Methylosarcina fibrata AML-C10: one gene and its partner. The protein of the gene in region 2 interacts with the protein of the main gene of each other region in a pairwise test. Links are inferred from orthologs where the notes say so. Each region holds a gene or a part of one and is shown on either strand. Other genes may lie near its edges.

What was found.
Region 1: the proteins of secD (region 2) and pheT interact in binary tests that used the Escherichia coli proteins (3 or more experiments, as listed by UniProt). The link is inferred for Methylosarcina fibrata AML-C10 from one-to-one orthologs.

What each region holds. Positions count from the first base shown.
Region 1 is NZ_KB889965.1:675,380-683,430, reverse strand. The notes cover bases 4,989-8,051. They hold pheT (phenylalanine--tRNA ligase subunit beta), read right to left. Parts: upstream 7,677-8,051; coding sequence 5,301-7,676; downstream 4,989-5,300. Other genes in these bases: pheS (phenylalanine--tRNA ligase subunit alpha), read right to left, coding at 7,705-8,051; ihfA (integration host factor subunit alpha), read right to left, coding at 5,000-5,296; A3OW_RS0103410 (MerR family transcriptional regulator), read right to left, coding at 4,989-5,016. Also shown: A3OW_RS26855 (helix-turn-helix transcriptional regulator), read left to right, coding at 1-117; A3OW_RS23925 (toprim domain-containing protein), read left to right, coding at 122-1,093; A3OW_RS0103445 (YfjI family protein), read left to right, coding at 1,090-2,649; A3OW_RS26850 (hypothetical protein), read left to right, coding at 2,646-2,984; A3OW_RS0103440 (hypothetical protein), read left to right, coding at 3,029-3,379; A3OW_RS0103435 (hypothetical protein), read left to right, coding at 3,447-3,713; A3OW_RS28165 (hypothetical protein), read left to right, coding at 3,710-3,880; more of A3OW_RS0103410, read right to left, coding at 4,663-4,988.
Region 2 is NZ_KB889965.1:1,216,867-1,231,636, forward strand. The notes cover bases 1-2,882. They hold secD (protein translocase subunit SecD), read right to left. Parts: upstream 2,426-2,882; coding sequence 575-2,425; downstream 1-574. Other genes in these bases: secF (protein translocase subunit SecF), read right to left, coding at 1-561; yajC (preprotein translocase subunit YajC), read right to left, coding at 2,509-2,859. Outside these bases: tRNA guanosine(34) transglycosylase Tgt, read right to left, coding at 2,898-4,013; A3OW_RS0105915 (cation diffusion facilitator family transporter), read right to left, coding at 4,306-5,208; A3OW_RS0105920 (SpoIIE family protein phosphatase), read right to left, coding at 5,399-7,366; A3OW_RS0105930 (YeeE/YedE family protein), read left to right, coding at 8,177-8,608; A3OW_RS0105935 (DUF6691 family protein), read left to right, coding at 8,608-9,027; dut (dUTP diphosphatase), read left to right, coding at 9,334-9,792; A3OW_RS28815 (phosphomannomutase/phosphoglucomutase), read left to right, coding at 10,030-12,510; argB (acetylglutamate kinase), read left to right, coding at 12,526-13,419; A3OW_RS0105960 (DUF4124 domain-containing protein), read right to left, coding at 13,402-14,433. UniProt on the Escherichia coli protein: Part of the Sec protein translocase complex. Interacts with the SecYEG preprotein conducting channel. SecDF uses the proton motive force (PMF) to complete protein translocation after the ATP-dependent function of SecA.

The DNA of each region.
Region 1 (8,051 bases), 540 kb from region 2 along the record:
CCCGCGCATGAAGTGGCGGCGATTAACGCGGCGCGGATAGCCGGAAAATCAGACGAAGAAATAAAGAAGCTTGTCGTCGAGCTGGAAGCGGCGCGGACGATTGGCAAGGAGGCATAAGCCAATGACCGCACACAAAAAAGCCGCTGGGAGTTACCCGACTCCAGCGGCTTACAAAAATTCAGAGCAGCACCATTTTACCACAGCGGACATAGAACGGCAGTTCACCGACGCGGCCGGCGTCGCCGGAATCCACTTGACTGGAGCAATTGTTGCCGATGGCACCTTGCACCGAGGCCATCTGGACGGACACAAGCCCGGAACGAAAAACGGCGCCTACATCCTGCACCTGGATGGCCATCCGGCGGGCTGGGCGCTGGACTTCACCACCGGCGCTTCTATGACCTGGCGGGCCTACGGCCGGCGAGCACGATTATCCGATGCCGACCGGGCCGCCATTGCCGCCGAACGCCAGCGGCGCGAACAGGAACGCCAGCAAGCGCACCGAACAGCCGCCGATAAAGCCCGTTTTATCTGGAGCCGCTCAAAGCTCATTCACCAATCAGAGGAACATCCTTATTTGGTAACCAAGCGGATACAGCCGCACAACGCAAGGCTGAGCGAATACCAAGGCCGGTCGTCTCTGGTCATTCCGATAATGGGGGAATCCGGTTTGACTTCCCTGCAATTCATCAAGGCCGACGGCGGTAAGCGGTTTTTACCGGGGGGCGAAATCAAAGGTTGTTTCTTCGGGATTGGCATGTCTGGAGTGACAGCAAGCGAGCCGGGCCGGATTCTGATAGCCGAAGGCTTCGCCACCGGCGCGAGTTTATCCGAATGGTTCCGGCAGCCGGTTATCGTGGCGTTCAATGCCGGCAATCTGGAGCCAGTCGCCAGACGGATCAAGGCGCTGTACCCGAATCACGAGCTGATTATCTGTGGCGACAATGACGCATCCGGCACCGGCCAGAAAGCGGCACGGGCGGCGGCGCTGGCCGTGGGCGGGAAGTATCTCATCCCGCCAATAGTGGGGCAGGATTTCAATGACGCCATCAATGCCTGGCGGGATATGGTCAATACGGAGGTGGCGGTATGAATGCACCTTTTATCGAGATTCCGACGCTTGATGATGCCGTTGACCCGGATGCAGATGACCAATGGCCTAATCCGCAACCCTTGCCGGAAGGCTTGCCGCCTGTGGCCGCTTTCGATCATACCTTGTTGCCGGATACGTTACGGCCTTGGGCGCAAGACATCTGTGAGCGCGTCCAATGTGCTCCCGATTATGTGGGCGTGGCGATCATGTCGGGCTTGGGGTCCGCCATTGGCCGTAAGATCGGCATTCGGCCGCAAGCCAAGACCGATTGGACCGTTACGCCGAATCAATGGGGACTGGTAGTCGGGCGGCCTGGCGTTCTGAAAAGTCCGGCGATGGAGGCGGCGCTTTCTCCACTCAAGCGATTGGCGGCCGAAGCATCGAAGGCGCACGAAGCGGAAATGGCCGATTACAAAGCACGGGCGACCTTGTTCAAGCTGCAACAAGAGAGCGCGGCGGCGGAAGTCAAAAAGAAGCTGGCAAAAGGCAGCGCAACGGAAACGGAATTGCTCTTTGCCTTGCAGGTCGATGAGCCGGATTTGCCGGCCTTGCGGCGTTACATTGCCAACGATACGACGGCGGCCGCTCTGGGCGAGTTGCACCGGCAGAATCCTAACGGCTTGCTGGTCTTTCGTGATGAATTGGTTGCGCTGCTCAAATCGTTGGACCGTGAAGACAACGCCGAAGCACGGGGCTTTTATCTGACCGGCTGGAACGGTGACAGTCCCTATACCTTCGATCGCATTACACGTGGGATGAATCTGCATATCCCGGCAGTTTGTTTATCGCTGTTGGGATCGACGCAGCCGGGCCGGATTGCCGAGTACATCCGGCAAGCCGTGCGCGGCGGATCGGGCGATGACGGCTTAATCCAGCGTTTCGGCTTGCTGGTCTGGCCGGACACCGGCGGCGATTGGAAAAACGTGGATCGATGGCCGGATAGCATCGCCAAAAATGAAGCCTTCCGTGTTTTCGACCGACTGGACCGTTTGGACCCGATGACTATCGGCGCGGCGCAAGATACCGATTACCACGGCGAACCGGACGGAATGCCTTACTTGCGCTTCGATGAAGGCGGGCACGGCTTGTTTTTGGAATGGCGTACCGACTTGGAAGCCAAGTTACGCAGTGGAGACCTTCATCCGGCGATGGAATCCCACCTTGCCAAATACCGCAAGCTGGTTCCTGGCTTGGCACTGATCCTGCACGTTGCCGGCGGCGGTACCGGGCCGGTCTCAGAACAGGCAACGCTGCAAGCCCTGGCGTGGGCCGAATACCTGGAAACCCATGCACAACGGGCCTATGCCAGCGTGACAAGCCCGGAGTTATCGGCGGCAAAGGCAATCATTCAGCGCTTACGCAAGGGCGACTTATCGCGGACTTTTTCAAGTCGTGACGTATGGCGGCCGGGCTGGGCGATGCTGTCGGATCGGGAGCAAGTCGCCGATGCCTTGCGTCTGCTGGTCGAACTCGATTGGTTGGGCATAAGGCAAGAGAAGACCGGCGGACGTACCGCGACGATCTACACCGCCAATCCGAGAGGGTTTTCAGAATGAGCTACCTTGACCGATTGAAAGCGCAAAATTCAGAAAAACAAGCCACTAAGGCACTGTCAAAACCGCCAAAAGCCCCTTTAGGCAGTAAAGGCAGTAGCCAAATGGCTCATTTTCCCCAAAACAATGAAGTTCGGCCGAACAGCGAAACATCGAAAACAGGCGATTTGAACAACCGATCCAGTGTAAAACCTGAAGACAGAGCCGCCATTCTCCGCTGGCTTCATTCCATAGGTGAAACGGATCAGGCCGTGATGGATGATGTTATTGAGTATTGCGCCAGTAACCCGGATGCCATGGCGTATTATCTAAAACGAGCATGCTCATGCCCGAACTGATCTATTAATTGAAAACCACCGCCGAAAGGCAAGGAAAAAATAAAATGGAAAACCAAGACAATCTGTCAGCCACCCTAAACGACCGTATCGCCGCCCTAAGAAAAAAGACGACGTTAGCCATCGAGACGTGGCAGCCGGAACCGGGCGAAAGCCTGATAGGCGAATTGATCGGTTCACAAAAGGCATCGGGCATTTACGGCGAAAACATCCAGATCCTCATCAAGGACGAAACCGGGCACGTTACCGCGGCATGGCTCACTGCCTGGTTAAAAGATAATCTGAGGGCGCAAGGAGCCGATAAAGGCGACTTGGTAGCGATTACCTTCTTAGGCAAGAAGATGTCGCCAGCGGGAAGGCCCTATAACGCTTACTCGCTGGTGGTCGATAAATTATGAGCGATTCTAAACCCACGGTTTATAATGCCGAAAATCGCAACGTAGAGCCGCCTAGGAGGCCCGAAAAATGGCAAACCAATACCCTGTAGAGATAGACGGTAAAACCGGCGAAATAGAGGACTTACCCCCACCACGAGGTGGCCGGTACCGATGTAAGCTGGACACCATGGCCGATGTCCGACGCGAAATGGCGAAGGTGTACCGGGAGGCGCGTTCGGAAGTGATCGACCCGGCCACCGCCAGCAAGCTTGTATGGTGTTTGCAGGCGGTCGGCAAGGTGATCGAGGGCAGCGATTTAGAGAAGCGTATCGAGGCGCTGGAGGCAAAGCAATGAGCATTAAGACGAGATTAGCCAAGCTTGAAGTCGGCAATAACAAGTCGACTATCATCGTCGTTTCACCCGGCGAAACCGAAGCGGAAGCCATGCAGCGGTATCTGGAAGAAACCGGGCGAACCACTGCCGGGCGCGTGTTGTTGGTCAAGACGGGGGTTCCTAGATGAGCATCAAAACGAGATTAGCGAAGCTGGAGGGGCGTAGAAACCCGTTTCCGACGATAGGCCGAGTGATCGTCAGACAAGGGCAGTCAGGCACAAGTCAATGGCTAGCAGAGCACCCTGGCCGGCCATTGCCCGATATGCTGATTGTCCGAGTAATCGCAGACCCGCCAACGAGACCGATGCACTAAACCACCCACAAGCCGGGGCAACCCGGCTTTTTTATGCCTGACGGTTTTATCCTGCCGGACACCATGCCCATGTTGACGTTGACCGGATCGGGCAATGCCGTGATGTGCTACTTTTAGGAAACAACGCCAATAGCAAGAATCATACCCGGCTGTAATTCACGTATGGCGCGGCTTTCAAAGAGTTGGCACGGAATCATGCTAGGGAATTGATTGTTTCCAAATAGGAGCACGTCACTGCATGAGGGGATGGCGGGAACGGCAGGTTTTTCGGGAGTGGGAGGGATGGCGGCGATGCCGGGCTTTTTTTACTGGCGTTATGGCGAAGCAAGCCAGCGGAAAATTTTGTTATCCCGGATGTTATCCCGAAACTGATTTTTTGCTTTTTTCGGAAAGATGGCTTTTCGTAAGTCCTTGATTCAATTGGTCGGGACGAAAGGATTTGAACCTTCGACCCCTTGCACCCCATGCAAGTGCGCTACCAAACTGCGCTACGCCCCGAGAAATTGAAGTTATAAACTGATAATGAAGGATCGAGAACTCGATCCTGAAGAGGGAGAGGCCATTATACTATATTCGCCTCTGCAATTTCGAGAAAATCTATTTTAACAATTCCAGAATATCTTCCAGCTCGATGACCATCTGATGAATCAGTTGCTTGGTCAAAGTGGCGTCTTCCTTGCTGTTGTCGCTGGTCAGATGGGCCCTTGCGCCGCCGATGGTATAACCCTGCTCGTACAGAAGCGAGCGTATCTGGCGGATCATCAACACATCGTGGCGCTGGTAATAACGACGATTGCCGCGTCTTTTGACCGGACTGAGCTCGGTAAACTCCTGTTCCCAATAACGAAGAACGTGAGGTTTGACCGCGCACAATTCGCTGACTTCACCTATCGTGAAATAACGTTTGGCCGGTATGGGCGGCAATTCATTGTTATTACTCGGTTCCAGCATATGCTTCTACTCTGGCTTTAAGTTTTTGACCAGACCTGAATGTTACCACACGTCTGGCCGTGATGGGAATTTCTTCTCCGGTTTTTGGATTTCTTCCGGGGCGGCTGTTTTTGTCCCGGAGTTCGAATTTTCCAAATCCTGAGATCTTTACCTGCTCTCCATGTTCCAACGATTTTTTTATTTCTTCAAAAAAAAGCTCTACGATGTCTTTTGCTTCGCGCTTGTTTAAGCCCAGCTCATCGAACAGCCGTTCGGCAAAATCTGCTTTAGTTAATGCCATTAATTCAATCCCTCAGCTTTGCACTAATTTGATTTTTCAAAGTTTCCAAGATCCTGCTAAATATAGCATCTATTTCCGAATCCGTAAGGGTCTGCGCATGATCCTGAAAGATCAGGCTCAAGGCGATGCTCTTGTCACCAGGCTCGATGCCTTTGCCCCGGTAGACGTCAAACACGACCATATCCTGAAGAGTAGCTTCGTTACAGCCGCGGATGCAGGACAGCATTCGCTCGGTGGTCACTTCTTCCTTGACGATCAAAGCCAGATCGCGTCTCACCGACGGGAATTTAGACAGCGGAGTGAAGGCTGGAATTCGTTTTTTCAGCAGCAAATCCTGATTTAATTCAAATAAAAACACCGGGTTATCGAATCCGAGCTGTTTTTCAATATTTGGATGCAACATGCCCAGCGTACCGATCTTTTCCCCGGCCTCCGTTACAATATCGGCCGTCTGACCGGGATGCAGGGCCGGATTTTGAGCAGCAACAAACCGAACCTCGCAACCGGTCAGCGAAAAGACGGCTTCGATATCGGCTTTCATATCGAAAAAGTCGATTTTTCCGGCAGCCGCGCCCCATTGTTCGGGATAAGCCGTCCCTGTCGCGAGCCCTGCCGCCATTTTTTCCTGGCGAAGCTCGCCATCTTTAGCGACAAATCTTAATCCGGTTTCGAACAGGCGGACGCGACTGTGCTGACGATTGAGATTATGCAAAGCCGCTTTCAACAGTCCGCACCACAAGGTCGTGCGCATCACCGACATCTCGGAGGAAATCGGATTCTGCAGGCGGACCGGCTGGCTCCCCGGCGCGACCGTCTGCTGGATGGCTTCATCGACAAAGCTGTAAGTGATCGCTTCCTGATAACCCCGATCGACCAGCAGATCCTTCACCCGGTCCAGTTCAAGGACCGATTCGGTGACGGGGCTGATGTCCGAACGCATGAGCAAGCGGTTGTTCGGCAGATTGTTGTATCCGTAGATGCGAGCAATTTCCTCGATCAGGTCGGCCTCGATGGCGATATCGAAGCGAAATCCGGGCGGCGTCACTTGCCAGCCGTCGGCCTGAGGCTCGATCTTCATTCCCAGCGATTGGAATATCCCGGCGATCCTTTGATCTTCCGGCAACAATCCCAGCATTTTCTCGACCTGCTGCCGTCTGAGCAAGATGGGTTTGCGCCGAGGCAGAACCGCCTCCGCCACCGCCTCGGTGATGGGGCCGACGCGGCCTCCGGCGATATCGACGATCAGTTGTGTGGCCCGCTCGATGGCCCTTTCTTGAAGATAAGGATCGACGCCCCGCTCGAAACGATGGGAAGAATCGGTATGAAGCCCGTATTTTCTCGCTTTGCCGGCCATGCTCTGCGGAGAGAAAAAGGCGCATTCAAGAAAAATGTTCCGAGTCGTGTCGCTGACCGCGGTCTCGCTGCCGCCCATGACTCCGGCCAGAGCCAGGGCCCGCCGTTCATCGGCGATGACCAGCGTGGCCGGATCCAGCTTGACGGACTGGCCGTTCAATAAGGATAGCTCCTCACCCTCGTCGGCCCAGCGGACACGAATGGAGCCGCTCAGCAAGTCGGCATCGAACGCGTGCAAAGGTTGGCCCAGTTCGATCAATACGTAGTTGGTGACGTCGACGACGGGGCCCAGACTTCTCAAGCCGCAGCGCCTCAGCCGCTCCTGCATCCATGAAGGGGTTTCGGCTTCGGGATTGACGCCTTGGATCAAACGTCCCAGATAACGGGGACAGGCATCGGGCGCGGCCACCGCAACCGGTAACGAGTCCGGGTGCGCAACGTCTTTTTTAGCAAAGGCCAAAGGCGCAAAAGGCATTTCATTCAGGACCGCCACTTCTCGCGCAATGCCTTCAATGCTCAGGCAATCGGCGCGGTTCGGAGTCAAATCGACTTCGATGAGGGAATCGTTTAATGACAGGTATTCGCGAATGTCGACACCCACCGGTGCATCGGCCGCCAGTTCCATCAGGCCGTTCGATTCGGCCGCCAGTCCCAATTCCTTTTCCGAGCACAGCATGCCGAAGGATTCGACGCCCCGAAGCTTCGATTTTTTAATTTTGAAATCGCCAGGCAACTCGGCGCCGATCAAAGCCGCCGGGATTTTCAGACCGACTCGAACGTTGCTGGCGCCGCAGACGATCTGCAAGGATTCTTCCTGGCCGACCGCCACCCGGCAGACGCGCAGCCGGTCCGCGTCGGGATGCGGTTCCATGGCCAGCACTTCGCCGACCACGATGCCGCTGAACGAGGCCGCCGCAGGCTCCACCGAGTCGACTTCAAGACCGGCCATGGTCAATTGTTCGACCAGGCCGTCGGTATCGATTGCTGGATTAACGTATTCTCTTAACCAGGCTTCACTAATTTGCATGGCTCATGCTGTCCTTGGTAATGACCCGTTATCTAAATTGTTCCAGAAATTTAAGATCATTTTCAAAAAATAACCGTAAATCATTAATGCCGTAGCGCAACATGGCCAGTCTTTCCACGCCCATGCCGAAGGCGAAGCCGCTGTATTGCTCGCTGTCGATATGGACCGCTTTGAACACTTCCGGATGGATCATCCCGCAGCCCATGACTTCAAGCCAGCCCGATTGTCCGCACACCCGGCAGCCCTCGCCGCCGCACATCACGCATTCGATGTCGACTTCTGCGGAAGGCTCGGTAAAGGGAAAATAAGACGGACGGAAACGGACCTGGATATCCTTTTCGAAAAAGGCCTGCAGGAATTGGTAGACCAAACCTT
Region 2 (14,770 bases):
CGTGAATTCCCATTGAAAAAACGCAAACATGCCGAGAATAATCACGATGTCGTGCATGTTGGCGATGATAGCGGCCAACGCGAAACGCCACTCGAAGCGGACGGCTAAATAAGCCATAATGCCCGCTACGACTAACATTAGCGCCAATCCACCACTTTCGAACAATTCCTGGCCGACTTGAGGTCCGACAAAATCGACGCTGCGTAACACGATGCCAGGGTCTTGCTCTTTCAATTTTGCCAATACCATCTCACTCAACTTGACGTTGTTGGTTTCGGGCTTCATTGGCAAACGGATCAGCACCTCTTTCACGCTGCCGATATTTTGCACCGAAAATTCGGTCAGCTTCTGATCTTCCAGAATTTTTCGAATCGTTTCGAGGTTGGCCGGCTGATTGTAACCGACTTCAATTTGGATGCCGCCGGTAAAGTCCAATCCCAAATTAAGCCCTTTAAAGCTTAGTGCCAGTATCGCCAAGATAAAAGTCACCAGCGAAATGGTCGTAGTGACCCGACCATAACGCATAAACGGGATATCGCGTTTAATTTTAAAAAATTCCATTGAATCGCACCTATTAGATAGCCAATTTATCCAACTTACGCCGCCAACCGTAGATACCGTTGACCAACGCTCTCGATACCAGAACCGCACTGAACATGGAGGTTAAAATGCCGATGCACAGCACCAGCGCAAACCCGCGGATGGGGCCCGAGCCCAGCATGAACAACGCGATGCCGGCAATCAAGGTGGTAATATTGGAATCTAAAATGGTCGCAAACGCTCGCTCATAACCGGCATAAATGGCGGCATGGGGAGTCATGCCGATTCTAAGCTCCTCGCGAATTCGCTCGTTGATCAGCACGTTGGCGTCGATCGCCATGCCCACGGTCAGTGCAATGCCCGCCATGCCCGGCAACGTTAGCGTGGCTTGCAGCAAAGACAGCACCGAAACCAGCAGCAACACGTTCACGCCCAACGCGACGACTGAAAAAATTCCGAACAACCGGTAATAGGCAATCATGAACAGAGCGATCGCTATGAAACCGTAGACATTGGAATTGATGCCCTTGCTGATATTTTCCTGACCCAGACTGGGACCGACAGTGCGCTCTTCAACGATATCGACCGGCGCCGCCAGCGATCCCGCTCTGAGCAGCAGCGACAGATTGCGCGCTTCCTGCGGGCTGTCCAGGCCGGTGGTCTGAAAGCGCTTGCTGAAAACGCCCTGAATGGTGGCGACGCTGATGACTTTTTCCACCTTCTTTTTGGTCCGGATTTTCTCGCCGTTGACCGTTTTACTTTCGACCTTGTATTCGATAAAGACTACCGCCATCGGCTTGCCGACGTTGGCCTGGGTGACCTTGCCCATTTTGCTGGCGCCGGCGCCGTTCAGGGTAATGAACACCGCCGGGCGCCCGTCCTGATCCATGCCCGACGAAGCGTCGACGATCTGATCTCCGGTCACGATGATCCGGCGGTCGAGCAGGATCGGAGCGCCGTTCTTTTCATAGTAAAGACGGCTGGTCGCAGGCACGTGGCCGGCAACCGCCTGCTGCACGTCGTGCTCGACGTCGACCAGCCGGTATTCCAGCGTGGCGGTCGTGCCCAGGATTTCCTTGGCGCGGGCCGTATCCTGAACGCCGGGCAACTGGACGACGATGCGGTTGTTGCCCTGCTGCTGAATCACAGGCTCGGCAACGCCCAATTCGTTGACCCGGTTCCGCAGGGTCGTAATGTTTTGCGAAACCGCAAATTTCTTGATTTCCCGAATTTCCTTTTCGGACATTTTCAGCCAGATCTGATCCTGCTGTTCGGCTTCGGTTATATCAAGGCCGCCAAAATCTTTTTTCAAAAGATTCAACGCGGAGGCCTTGTCGTCGGCGGACTTGAGCTTGACTTTTATAAAGTTGTCCTCCTTGGCCACCGATTGATAACGAATTTTGCCGTTTCTCAAGGCCTGGCGCACGTCGTCGTTATAGCGTTCCTCCGCCTGCTTCACGGCCGCGTCCATGTCGACCTCCATCAGAAAGTGAACGCCGCCGCGCAAGTCGAGGCCGAGATACATTGCCTTCGCGCCCAACGCATCGAGCCAGGCCGGGGTCGCCGGCGCAAGATTAAGCGCAACCGTGTAGTCATCGCCCATCTGCTCCCGGAGCAAATCCGCGACCTTGATCTGATCATCGGTACTATTGAAGCGCGCCAGCACCCGGTCGTTCTTGTATTCGAACGCCTTGATCGCAACGCCGGTCGCCTTGATGGCCGACTCGATCTTGTCGGCCCGGGACAGGTCCAACGCCGCCGAATGCGCAGAAGAGACCTGCACGGAAGGGTCATCGCCGTACAAATTCGGCAACGCATAAATCATCGAAATAATGAAGACAGTGATGACTAGAATATTTTTCCAAAGAGGATATTGATTTTGCATTTCTAATATTCCATCGATTTAATCGAGTCTGGGATTGAACCGCCGTCGCCGGCCGGCCACGAATCTTGACGCCGGGTGCGATTTCAGACTTTGGCCTTTTTGGCGATCGCTTTATAGGTCCCTTTCGGCATGATGTTTTCGATGCTGTGGCGTTGCACCTGAATGAAGAGATTGTCGCCGACTTCCAGTTTGACGAAATTGTCGTCCAGATCGGCCACCTTGCCGAGAATACCGCCGGAGGTCACCACTTCGGTGCCCTTGGTCATCGTCGCGAGCATCTGTTTTTTCTCTTTGGCGCGCTTGGATTGCGGGCGCAGGAACAGAAAATAGAAGAACAGCAAGACGCCTACCGGAAACAGCATGCCTTCGATGCCGGGGGCTTGTTGTGCGGCCGGCGCTGCGGCTGCCATCGCGTCGGAAATGAAAAAACTCATGATCATCCTCGTACTTATAATAATGATAAATCGAACTATTATGCCACAGTCGGAACAACTTTACCTCGTTGTTGGTAAAATCTCCTGACAAATTCATCCAGTTCCTGTTGTTCGATGGCATCGCGCAGTCCCTGCATCAGGTGCAAATAATAATACAGGTTGTGGATCGTGTTGAGCCTTGAACCCAGCATTTCTCCGCATTTATCCAGATGCCGGAGATAGGCTCTGGAATAATTCCGGCAGGTGTAGCAGCCGCAGGTTTCATCGAGCGGTCCGGTATCGAACTGATATTGGCTGTTTCTTATCTTGACCACGCCGAAACGGGTGAAAAGATGGCCATTGCGAGCGTTGCGCGTCGGCATCACGCAATCGAACAGGTCGATGCCGCGGCGCACCGACTCGACCAGATCCTCGGGCGTGCCGACGCCCATCAGATAGCGCGGCTTGTCGGCCGGCATTTTCGGGTGCAGCGCATCCAGCGTCGCCATCATTTCCTCCTTGGGCTCGCCGACGGAAAGACCGCCGATTGCGTAGCCGTCGAAGCCGATCGCGGTCAGCCCGTCGATCGATTCCCGCCGCAAATGTTCGTACATGCCGCCCTGAACGATGCCGAACAGCGCCGAAGGATTGTCGCCGTGCGCCTTCTTGCTGCGCTCGGCCCAGCGCAGCGACAGCCGCATCGACTCCGCCGCCTGTTTTTCGGTCGCAGGATAAGGCGTGCATTCGTCGAAAATCATCACGATGTCGGAACCCAGATCCTGCTGCACCTGCATCGATTCTTCCGGCCCCATGAAGATCCTGCGGCCGTCCACCGGCGATTGGAAAGTAACGCCCTCTTCTCTGATTTTTCTCAGCGCACCGAGGCTGAATACCTGAAAGCCGCCCGAATCGGTCAGGATCGGCCTGTCCCAGCGCATGAATTCGTGCAGGCTGCCGTGAGCCCTGATCACCTCCATGCCCGGCCTCAGCATCAGATGAAACGTGTTGCCGAGAATGATCTGTGCGCCCAGGCCGGTTAAATCCTCCGGCGTCAGCGATTTGACCGCCCCATAAGTGCCGACCGGCATGAAAATCGGCGTTTCCACGACGCCGCGGGCAAAAGCCAGTCGGCCGCGGCGGGCATGGCCGTCGGTTTTGATCAGTTTGAATTCCATGTTGTGCAGTGTGACGTAGGCCGCTTGAGCGGCGAATTGCAGAGTTCAATCGGTCCGAATCAGCCCGATCGCCTCGATTCGGAAGAATGATGTGGGATGAGTGCCAATTTCTGTTTTTCAACCCGAAGGAAGTTACCGGCTTTTTCCGGGCACCATCAATACGGCAACGAGGAAGAGCTGTTTCAGGCTGCGTTATATTATAAAGAGAGTCGGACAGAGTTCAAAAGCGACATGAAAATATCTTGTGCCTGATCGAAACCGAAGCGGTCTGCTTCAAACGGTACAAAACCCATTAATCGGTTTCATCGATCTCGAAAAATATCCATCGAATCCGGGGATGAGCCTGTTTGATTTCCCTTTCCATGCGGTTGATTTGCCGGACCGCGTCACCGACGGGCATTTCGGGAGGAAGTTCGGCCTTGACGGTCAGCATCACCGCGTTGCCGTGATTGATCACCCACAGATTGAGCACACGCCGCACGCAGGGCTGGCTTTGCAGATACTGCTCGACGTGAGTGCGAACGTCTTCGACCGATTCTCCGATCAGCAACGAATGAACTTCCCTGCCGACGGCGGCGGCAACCGCAACCAAAAGCAGGCCGATCAGCATGGAACCCGCGGCATCGTAGGCGGTATTGCCGGTGATCATGGTCAGGCCCAGCATCACCAGCGCGATGGCCAGCCCGGCAAGTGCCGCAATGTCCTCGCCGGTGACCACCATCAGTTCGGACGATTGCGTTTCCCGAAACCATTGCCATAACGAGCGCTCGCCTTTTTCGGCCGCCAGTGCTCCCAAAGCCCCTTTCAGAGAAAAGGACTCGAGCCCGATCGCAATCAGCAGGATGAGCAAGGCAATGCCTTCGTTCTCGACTTCATGCGGATTGTTGTAGCGGAGCCAGCCTTCGTAGATCGAAAACAGCCCGCCGACCGAGAACAGAACGATCGCGACCATCATCGACCAGATGTAAGATTCGCGCCCGAAGCCCATCGGATGCTTGCGCGTCGGTTCTTTTTTCGAGCGCTTCATGCCGATCAGCAACAACACTTGATTGCCGCAATCGGCAAAGGAATGGATCGCTTCGGCCAGCAGCGAGCCCGACCCTGTCCAGATGGCCGCGCCCGTTTTCGCCGCGGCAATGCCCAGGTTGGCGCCGAAGGCGTAAAGCACGGCTTTGGTGGAATGATGCTCTGTCATGATCGATGGTCGGCAGTCGAAGATTGTCCTTAAGTTTATCAGGTAGGATCGGCGCCGCCTATGATAATTAAGTCATCGGAAGTTTCCGACGGCCGGAAGATTGCTCGGCTCCCGTCCTCCTTTCCTTGGAGTCTGTCGGCAACATTTTCTTTCTTTCGGAAAATCGCCGGATCGCCAGTGCGCCTCAACCTTATTTACATTTGAACACCATCAGAGTGATGTCGTCCTTGAAGGTCTGGGTCAGGCAAAATTGCTTGAGTTGCTCCAGTAAGGTATCGATCAGTTGCTTCGGCGTCTGTCCCGAGTGGGTTCTGAAAATTTCGCAAACGCGGTCGATGCCGAAAAAGTCGCCCTGGTCGTTCTCCGCTTCGATCAAGCCGTCCGTATAGAGCAAAACGATGTCCCCCTGCTCAAGAGCGAGGGTATTCTCTTCGAATGTGACGTTTTTGTTGACTCCGAGGATCAGGCCTCCCGCATCCAATGCGGTGCAGGTATTGTGAGCGGGCTGAAACAGCAGCGGCGGCGGATGCCCTGCGCTGGCAAAACATAGCCGGCGCGTGCCGATATCGTATTGCATGTAAAAAAGAGTGATGAAAAAATCCGACTTGTCCAGATCTTCGAATAGAAATTGATTGAGCATGGTCATTTTTTCCGACGGCGTCCCCTTCCCGTTGGCCAGCGCCCGGATGGCGCTTCGCGTCTCCACCATGAACAAGGCCGGCCCCAGGGAATGCCCCGACACATCGGCCACGATCATTTCCAGCCGGTTTTCGTTGACGAAAAAATAATCAAAATAATCCCCGCCGACCTGGTCGGCCGGCAAACAGAAGCCGTGCACTTCGAACTGTTCGGTAGCGATCGGCACCGAGGGAGACAACGAAGTTTGAATGGTCCGGGCGATGTTGATTTCATTCCGGGCTACCGCCAATTTGACCTGGGCGTCGCGAATCTGGTGTTCCGCCGCTTTGCGGGAGCTGATGTCGTGGATGAATGCGCTAAAGCTGTAAGCGTTGCCCTCTTTCATCGGTGAAATGCTGACTTCCACGGGAAACTCGGTCTGATCCCGGCGCAAGGCGGTCAGTTCGATCAACCGGTTCAGCATCGGGCCGGCGCCCGTGCGCAGAAAGCGCTGCAAACCCTCTCGATGGGCACGGCGCAGCCGCTGAGGAATGATCAGTTGATCGAGAGGCTGACCCACCGCTTCCAGCCGGGTCCAGCCGAATATTTTCTCCGCCTGCGGGTTCCAGTCGGTAATGATGCCGTAGGAATCCATGATGACGATCGCGCTCAGGGAGCTTTCAATGATCAGCCGTATGCGTTTTTCACTTTCAATCAAAGCATCCTGAAACTGCTTCCGGGCCGTGATGTCCCGGTCGACGCCCCGCCATTTAAGCAATTTTCCGGCCGCGTTGATGATCGGCAGCCCGGTCGACTCGGTAATGACCAGATGTCCGTCCCTGTGCCGGTAATGATTGGTCAGGCCGTAAAAAGGATGATGGATGGAGGCGTAGGACCGTTGATTTTCCTTGTCCTGATCGGTCAGAAATTCCGTATAGTGGCGGCCGATGACCTGATTCACCGTAAAGCCCAGAATCTGGTTGACTGCGGTGCTGCTGTAGATGTAGTAACCGTCGGGATCTTGCTCCCAAAGCCATTCCCCGGCCATGTCCGCCATTTGCCGGAACCGTTCCTCGCTTTCGACCAAAGCGTGTTCAACTTCAAGGCACTGATAGGGGTCGAGTTCGCTGCCTTTCCCGGAAGGGGAGGCTGCCGCCGGCATTTTTTTAACGGATCGGCTTAAATCCTGAAGCAGGACCAGAACCGCATCCGGCGCCTTATTCTGTTTGGACAAAATCCTCAACGACACGAAAACCGGAATTCTGGCTCGCTCACGGGTTTCAATCTCCCCTTTAAAACTTTTACCGGCCGCCGCGTCGTTTAACTGAGACAGGGCGCTTTGCCACGCCTCCCGCTGTTTTCCTTCCGGAAAAATAAAATTAAGATTTTTCTGCAACAGCTCCTGAACGCTGTATCCCAAAAAATCGGCGGCCGAACTATTGACATATCTGACTCTCGGAATAAAAGCATGGCCTTCCTCCGCAGGCTGTAATTTGACAATAATAATCTTGGCGGCGGGAATTTCTTTGATCTGATCCATGGCGATCGCTATAGCGGCTTGAAAAAATTTTTATCTGTCGAACTCCGGCATATCATAAGCATCTTTCTGAAAATTTCAGCTTAAGGCAGACAGGATCGGCAAATTGCATTTTCGTCCGGCCGGCCGTCGGAATGGCGGTCTGTATCGCACCGTGCCGCGGCGAGGCGAGGAATCTTCTTGAAAATCCGCATTCCTTTCGACAAACCCTTTGACCGCTGACAAAGACGGTATGTTTCCCGATGACGGGAGTGCTTTTCAGGAAACAGAGCCGCAACAGCGCTCCAACCCAAAGCGGCCTCGTTCCGGCAAGCCGGCCTATTTTGGCCGAACTCCTCCGCCTGCCGGACGCCGTCACGCTCAAACCAGCGTGCCACGGGCGTTCCAGCCACTGCTTTATTTCCATCGACAATCAGAGTCCTGAGCACGCTCCTGCTTTCAAGTGTAGATTAAGCCCTGAGGTTACGCAGTGACCTATGCAAACCGGTAGGCTATCCGGAGAAAAACGGCATTGAGAGTACCGCTCCGTGAAAAGGGCTCGGTCAGAATAAATATTCTCCTTCTCCTACAAAAATAAGTATTGAAAAACGCAGGCTACCCGGAAAAAATAATATTTCATAATCTCATGCCCTGCCACTCCTGAAGACCCGTCAGTTTTTTGCTTGGCTCCGGCCATGTTCCGGATTCGATTTACGAAACTCTTTGAGTTATTTTCCGTCTTTGTAGTAGAATTTTATAATATACTACTTTCAAGTTCAACCCGTCTTCATTGAGGGGTTGATCTTGTCCTTTTTTCATTCGGGAGATCATCTTTTGGAAAACTTTACTCCGATTTCGGCGATGGCGGGCGGAGCGCTCATCGGTCTCAGCGCTTCGCTGCTGTTCCTGCTCAACGGCCGAATTGCCGGCATCAGCGGCATTTTGAACGGCGTTCTCTATGCACCTAAAAAAGACAGGGCCTGGCGGCTCTTTTTTCTGGCGGGACTGGCGCTCGGCGCCGTACTGTTCCATTGGCTCGTACCGGGCTTTAACAGCCCCAGACTCGGTTATCCTTTGGGGTTGCTGGCCGCCGGCGGTTTTCTGGTCGGCTTCGGCGCGCGCATGGCCAACGGCTGCATCAGCGGTCACGGCATTTGCGGCCTGGCCAGACTGTCGGTTCGCTCGATGGCCGCCACGTTGACCTTTATCGGCTCCGGCATGGTAACCGTCTACGTCATCCGCCACTTATTGCATCTGACCTCATGATGAAAACGAATATAACTGCATTTTTCTGCGGCCTCCTGTTCGGGGTCGGCTTGTCGTTGTCCCATATGATCAATCCGGAAAAAGTGTTGAATTTTCTGGACGTCGCCGGTCGCTGGGATCCCAGTCTTCTATTCGTCATGCTGGGCGCCCTGCCCGTCGCCATGCTTTCGTTCCGGGCCATTCTCAAACGGCCGGGGCCGATGCTTGCCGAAAGCTTTCAACTGTCTTCGAAAATATCGATCGACGCCATGCTTGTTCTGGGCGCGGCTCTGTTCGGCATCGGCTGGGGCATGAGCGGCTACTGCCCGGGCCCGGCGGTGACCGGACTGGGCCTGTATTCTTTCGAATCGGTCGTCATGGTGGGATTCATCCTTCTCGGCTTTGTCGTCTTCGATAAATTATTCGGCCGTAGCCGCTAAACCATTCGGTAACTTCCGTTTCCGCTGCCATACGGCGTATTTTGCGTTTGTCCCGGCGAGGGTATGATTGGAGCGCTTCGGAATGTTAAAATATCTCGGCGGGACTGAACCGCAGCCGTCCGTCCCTTCGCGCATTTTTGAGAAGCATCAACAACGGCAATATCCGATCCTGCGCAGACTGAATCAACAACTTGCCGGGACAAATGCTCTCTGAAAGAACAGACACAATGCCCAACGGACGGGATTTAAATCCACTTTTTACAGCGCACGCTCCGCCTCCGCCGAGCCCATTGGATAAGCCATCGAATGAAAAGATTAATCGAAGCCAGAATCGTCAATCCGTTACTGGAAAAATACGGTGTTCCCGCCTATAAAACCGAAGGCTCCGCAGGCCTTGATCTAATCGCCTGCCTCGATGCCCCGCAGGTCATCGGGGCCGGAAAAAATAAACTGATCGGTACCGGATTGTCGATCAACATCCAGGACCCCGGCTTGGTCGCCGTTGTGGCCAGCAGAAGCGGCCTGTGCCTGAATCATCAAATCCGGGTCGGGCAAGGCCTGGGTATCATCGATGCCGATTACCACGGCGAGATCGGCGTCATTTTGCATAACGACGGCAGCGAGGATTACACCGTTCAGCCGGGGGAGCGGATAGCTCAATTATTATTCATGCCGGTGGTGCAAGTGGCGTTCAAACTCGTTGCCGATTTCACGACAATCACCGAAAGAGGTGACGGCGGTTTCGGTTCTACCGGCAAGCATTAATCTCTTTGTCCGTTCTTGAACGATTTTTCATTCCTACTAAACTTTATTCGAGCGAGCGGCCCCACTATTACTATATATAGAGCTATTCATAAAGGCCCCTTTTCATTTTAGCCCGCTCCGAACCCTGCCTTGTTTCGGCCCCAGGCTTTTCCATGTAACTTGATCGACGCGGCACGCCGGCGACCTCGGCCGACTGCCCATGAATCCGTCTCCCTGACTATGATAAGGTGTTAATCGATGAGTCGTATGTTTTCTCTATTGTCGGCAATCGCCATCGCGATGATTCTGCTTGCAGGCGCCGGAATATACTGGATTACCGATTCCGAATTGGCCGAATCGCGACAAACAAAGGCCGATGCCTTGGTCGGCGGCGCCGGCTTGAGTATCGGAGCCAAAATAGACACCTTAAATGCCATTGTCGATAAAATGGCACAGGATCCGGAGGTTGTGGCCGCGATTTCCGGCAACAATCCCGTCTCGATTGCGGCAGTCAGCGCCAAACTGGAACGCCATTATCCCGATGTGCAAAAAATAAGGCTGTTATTGCCCGGAGTAACCGAACTCGATCAGACCGGTGAACCCAGAATGAGCCTGGCCGATCTCGATATGGTTAGGGACGCGGTAATCGCCGAACCGCCGGCGGCCATCCATGGAACTTCGGCTGCGGACCGGCATTTGGCCATTGCCCGTAAAATCAATAAGGACAACGAGGTGATTGGCGTCATTCTGGTCAGCATGAATTACGATTTCATCGGCAAATTTCTGAAACGGATACCCGGCAACGGCGGCGCATTTGAATTAAGACAAGATAAACTGCTGCTCGCAACGGCCGGCGCCAAAAAAAACTGGGATGAAGGAACAGAGACTAGCTATAAAATCGCCGGAACCGCCTGGGAACTCAATTACAGCGCAGCCAAGGGCAGCTTCGCCGATTCGACTTTTATCGCCGGCTTCATCGTGATACCCGCCATCGTCTTTGCCGGTCTTTCATTTTTTATCTACCGGAAACTGTCCGAAATGCTCATGAACGATTTGAGCATCGTCATGACGGCCTTTACGGACATGATGAAAAACAAACCGCTCGGCAGCTATCCGGTCAAGCTGAAAGAGTTCAACGTCGTCGTTTCCAGCCTGGCCCGATACAAACGCCTTCATAACAATGAGGATTCGTCCCGGATTAACTCTGTCGAAGAGGATAATTTGATGAATGATGAGTTCTGGGAAGATTTCAGCCTGGAACTCGACACGCTTGCCGTATCCGAAGAGAAACCTAAAGAAAAAGCAACCGCCGCCGGCAACCGGCAGAACCCGCTTGCGCCACCGGCGCATCTTCCCGAAACGGACGAGACGGCCGCCATCTTCCGGGCCTACGATATCCGGGGCATTGTCGGCAGTTCGCTGACGCACGGAGTCGTGTACGATATCGGCCGTGCATTGGGCACCGAAGCTACGGCTCAAGGCTGTAAAACCCTGGTCGTCGGCCGGGACGGACGGACGTCGAGCCGGGAACTCTCCCAATCGTTGATGCAAGGCATTGTTTCGACCGGCTGCAATGTACTGGACGTCGGCATGGTGCCGACGCCCGTACTTTATTTTGTCGCGCATCACATCGAAGGGCGTTCCGGCGCGATGGTCACGGGCAGCCATAATCCGGCCCAATACAACGGCTTGAAAATGGTCATCAAGGGCGAAACCCTGGCGGGCGACAGAATTCAACGACTGAAGGCGTGCATCGACAATCAGGCCTATACCGTCGATATCCCGGGCACGATTGAACGGAATGAGAAGTTTGCCAATGAATACATAGGCTCGATATCCGAGGACGTGCATTTGGGACGGCCCATGCGGGTAGTCCTCGATTGCGGCAACGGCGTGGCCGGAGAATTGGGACCGCTGCTGCTCCGAACCCTCGGCTGCGAAGTCATCGAATTATTTTGCGACGTGGACGGCTCCTTCCCCAATCATCATCCCGACCCCAGCAAGCCTGAAAACCTGAAGGAATTAATAGCCTCGGTCCGCCATTATCAGGCGGATCTGGGCCTCGCCTTCGACGGGGACGGCGACCGCTTGGGAGTCGTCGATTCGAATGGTAAAATTATCTGGCCGGACCGGCAAATGATGCTGTTCGCAAAGGACGTGCTGGCGCGCAAACCTGGCGCGGAGATCATCTACGACGTGAAATGCAGTCGTCATCTCGACAGTGAAATTACCAAATACGGCGGCCGTCCGCTGATGTGGAAAACCGGCCATTCCTTCATGAAAGCCAAGCTTAAAGCCACCGGAGCGAAGCTGGCAGGAGAAATGAGCGGCCATATTTTCTTTAACGACCGTTGGTTCGGTTTTGACGACGCCCTATACGCCGCCGCCCGGCTGATTGAAATTCTTTCCGCCGACACGCGCACCAGTGCCGAAGTCTTCGGCCAGTTGCCCGACAGCGTCAATACTCCGGAACTTAACGTGAACATGAACGAAGGCGAACAATTTAAATTTATCGAGGATCTCGTTTCGAAGGCGAATTTTGCCGGCGGCAAAATCACGACGATCGACGGCCTGCGCGTGGATTTTCCGAACGGTTGGGGACTGGTGCGGGCTTCCAATACCACTCCTTCGCTGGTTTTCCGTTTCGAAGCCGACACCCAGGACGCCTTAAAAACCATTCAAGACCAGGTAAGGCAGCAAATAGCCGCCGTAAAACCGAATCTAATCCTACCTTTTTAATACGGAAAACCCCATATGATGCAACAACGCAAAGCTCACGAAATTGCCGATGTATTGATTGAAGCGTTGCCCTATATCCAGCGTTTCAAAGGCAAAACGGTCGTCGTGAAATTCGGCGGCAACGCCATGGTCGACGAGCAGTTGAAACACAGCTTCGCCCGGGACGTCGTCCTGATGAAACTTGTCGGCATCAATCCGATCGTCGTCCACGGCGGCGGCCCGCAAATCGGCCGGCTTCTGGAACGCCTGGGCAAATCGACCGGTTTTGTCGACGGCATGCGCATTACCGACAGCGAAACGATGGACGTGGTGGAAATGGTGCTGGGCGGCCTGGTCAACAAGGAAATCGTCAATTTGATCAATATGCACGGCGGCAAGGCGGTGGGATTGACCGGAAAAGACGGCGACTTCATCCGTGCCAAGAAAATTCATTTGCAAAAAACCTCGCCCGAGGCGAATGTTCCGGAAATCATCGACCTTGGCCATGTCGGCGAAGTCAGCAGCATCGATCCTGCGGTGGTCGACATGCTCGGGCGCAGCGATTTCATTCCGGTGATTGCGCCCATCGGCGTCGGCGAGGACGGCCATTCCTATAACATCAATGCCGATCTGGTGGCCGGCAAGGTGGCCGAAGTGTTGAAAGCCGAGAAATTGATTTTGCTGACCAACATCGCCGGCATTCTCGACAAGGAAGGCCGGCTTTTGACGGGCCTGACGCTGAAAAAGATCGACGACCTGATCGCCGACGGCACCATTTACGGCGGCATGATTCCGAAAACCCGGTGTGCCACCGATGCTCTGAAAGGCGGAGTCAATAAGGTGCACATCATCGATGGTCGGGTGGAACACGCCGTCCTGCTGGAATTGTTCACCGATCAGGGCGTCGGCACTTTATTGCTCAGCCGTTAACTGGCGGGGATTCAATTTCGGATCCTCTTTCAGTCTGGATGCAATAAAAGGCCGGAAAGCGGATCTTATGTTGGCCACTTTCTGACTGCCGCACAATTCCGCTCCGAGAGTCGATTGCCGGCAACGAATGTCGAGAAAGATCTGCTGGCTTTTTGCGGAAACGATTCGGGATATCGACAAGCTTAAATCATCGTCTTTTTCCGGTTCCCGGGTCATGATCAAGTTCTCGTTATCGATTTCGGTTTTGGTCGTCGAATATTCCCGGACAAACTGACGGCTCATTTGCCAGGCCTCGGCACAGTCGGCTTCATTCTGACACTGGTACAAGCCCAGGGCGTCGGCCGCCAATTTTTCAGTCGACTGGTCACTCAGCTTTTGGGCTTCCTCGGGACCGGATCGGGTCAGGTATTGATAGCGTTCAATGTCGGATTCGAACTCGGCTTTTTCAGTTTTCTTTTTGTTGATCTGTTTATCGATATCTTCCTGAATAGTCAGAATTTGCGCCTTGGCGGCTTTAACCTCATCCAACAGCAATTGCGGAGTTTTTTCGCCGTTTCGTTCGTGGATCGCAGCGCGTTTCAGCAATCTTTCCAGTTGGCTTTGATGTTGATTTAAATTGGCCTGCAATACCTTAAACTCCGAATCCAGCGCCAGCATTTTGTTCTTGAGTGCCGATTGCATGTCCGCAACGCTGCGGTACGTGCTGAGTAATGCCTTATCGTGGGATTTTTGCCTGGCGATGATTTTTTCCTGAGCTTTCTTCAATTTCTCCAGGCGAGCTTCCATTTCAAGCTCTTCGACGGTTTTAGCTTTTTCGGTGACTTCAATCACCCTGCCCTTTTTGCTGAGCGATTCGCGCCGATATTGAGCATGATCGGGCGGGACTTGATCGGATAAGTGAGTTTTGCCGTTTTCATCCACCCAACGATACATTTTGGCGTTTGCCGGCTGGATCGGGAGCAAACCCATAAAACAAAACAAAATGAAAAACGTGGAAAAAAAGCGCATCAACATAATTCAGTTAAACAAGCTGTTACCGGATGTCGAAACTAGCGGATAAAAAAATCAATGGGATCATGGCTTTCAATTATAGTGGCTATGCGGCGAATCATCCGGAATTTGGCGGATTTTTTTCCCAGCCCCATCGCCCGAAAGCGGCGTCCGCTTCTGTCCAGACTTTCCGTCCCGGCTGCGGAAAAGCGGAAAAAAGCCGTTAGAGCGTTTTTCCATCTCGTGCAGGAGCAAATTGATCCGTCCTATCCGATCACCGCATCTGCAATTCGAAAATGCTTCAGCTTGCGGACGTATCTGCCGGGTTTCCCTGAGGGGATGTGCAATGCCATTTGATCAA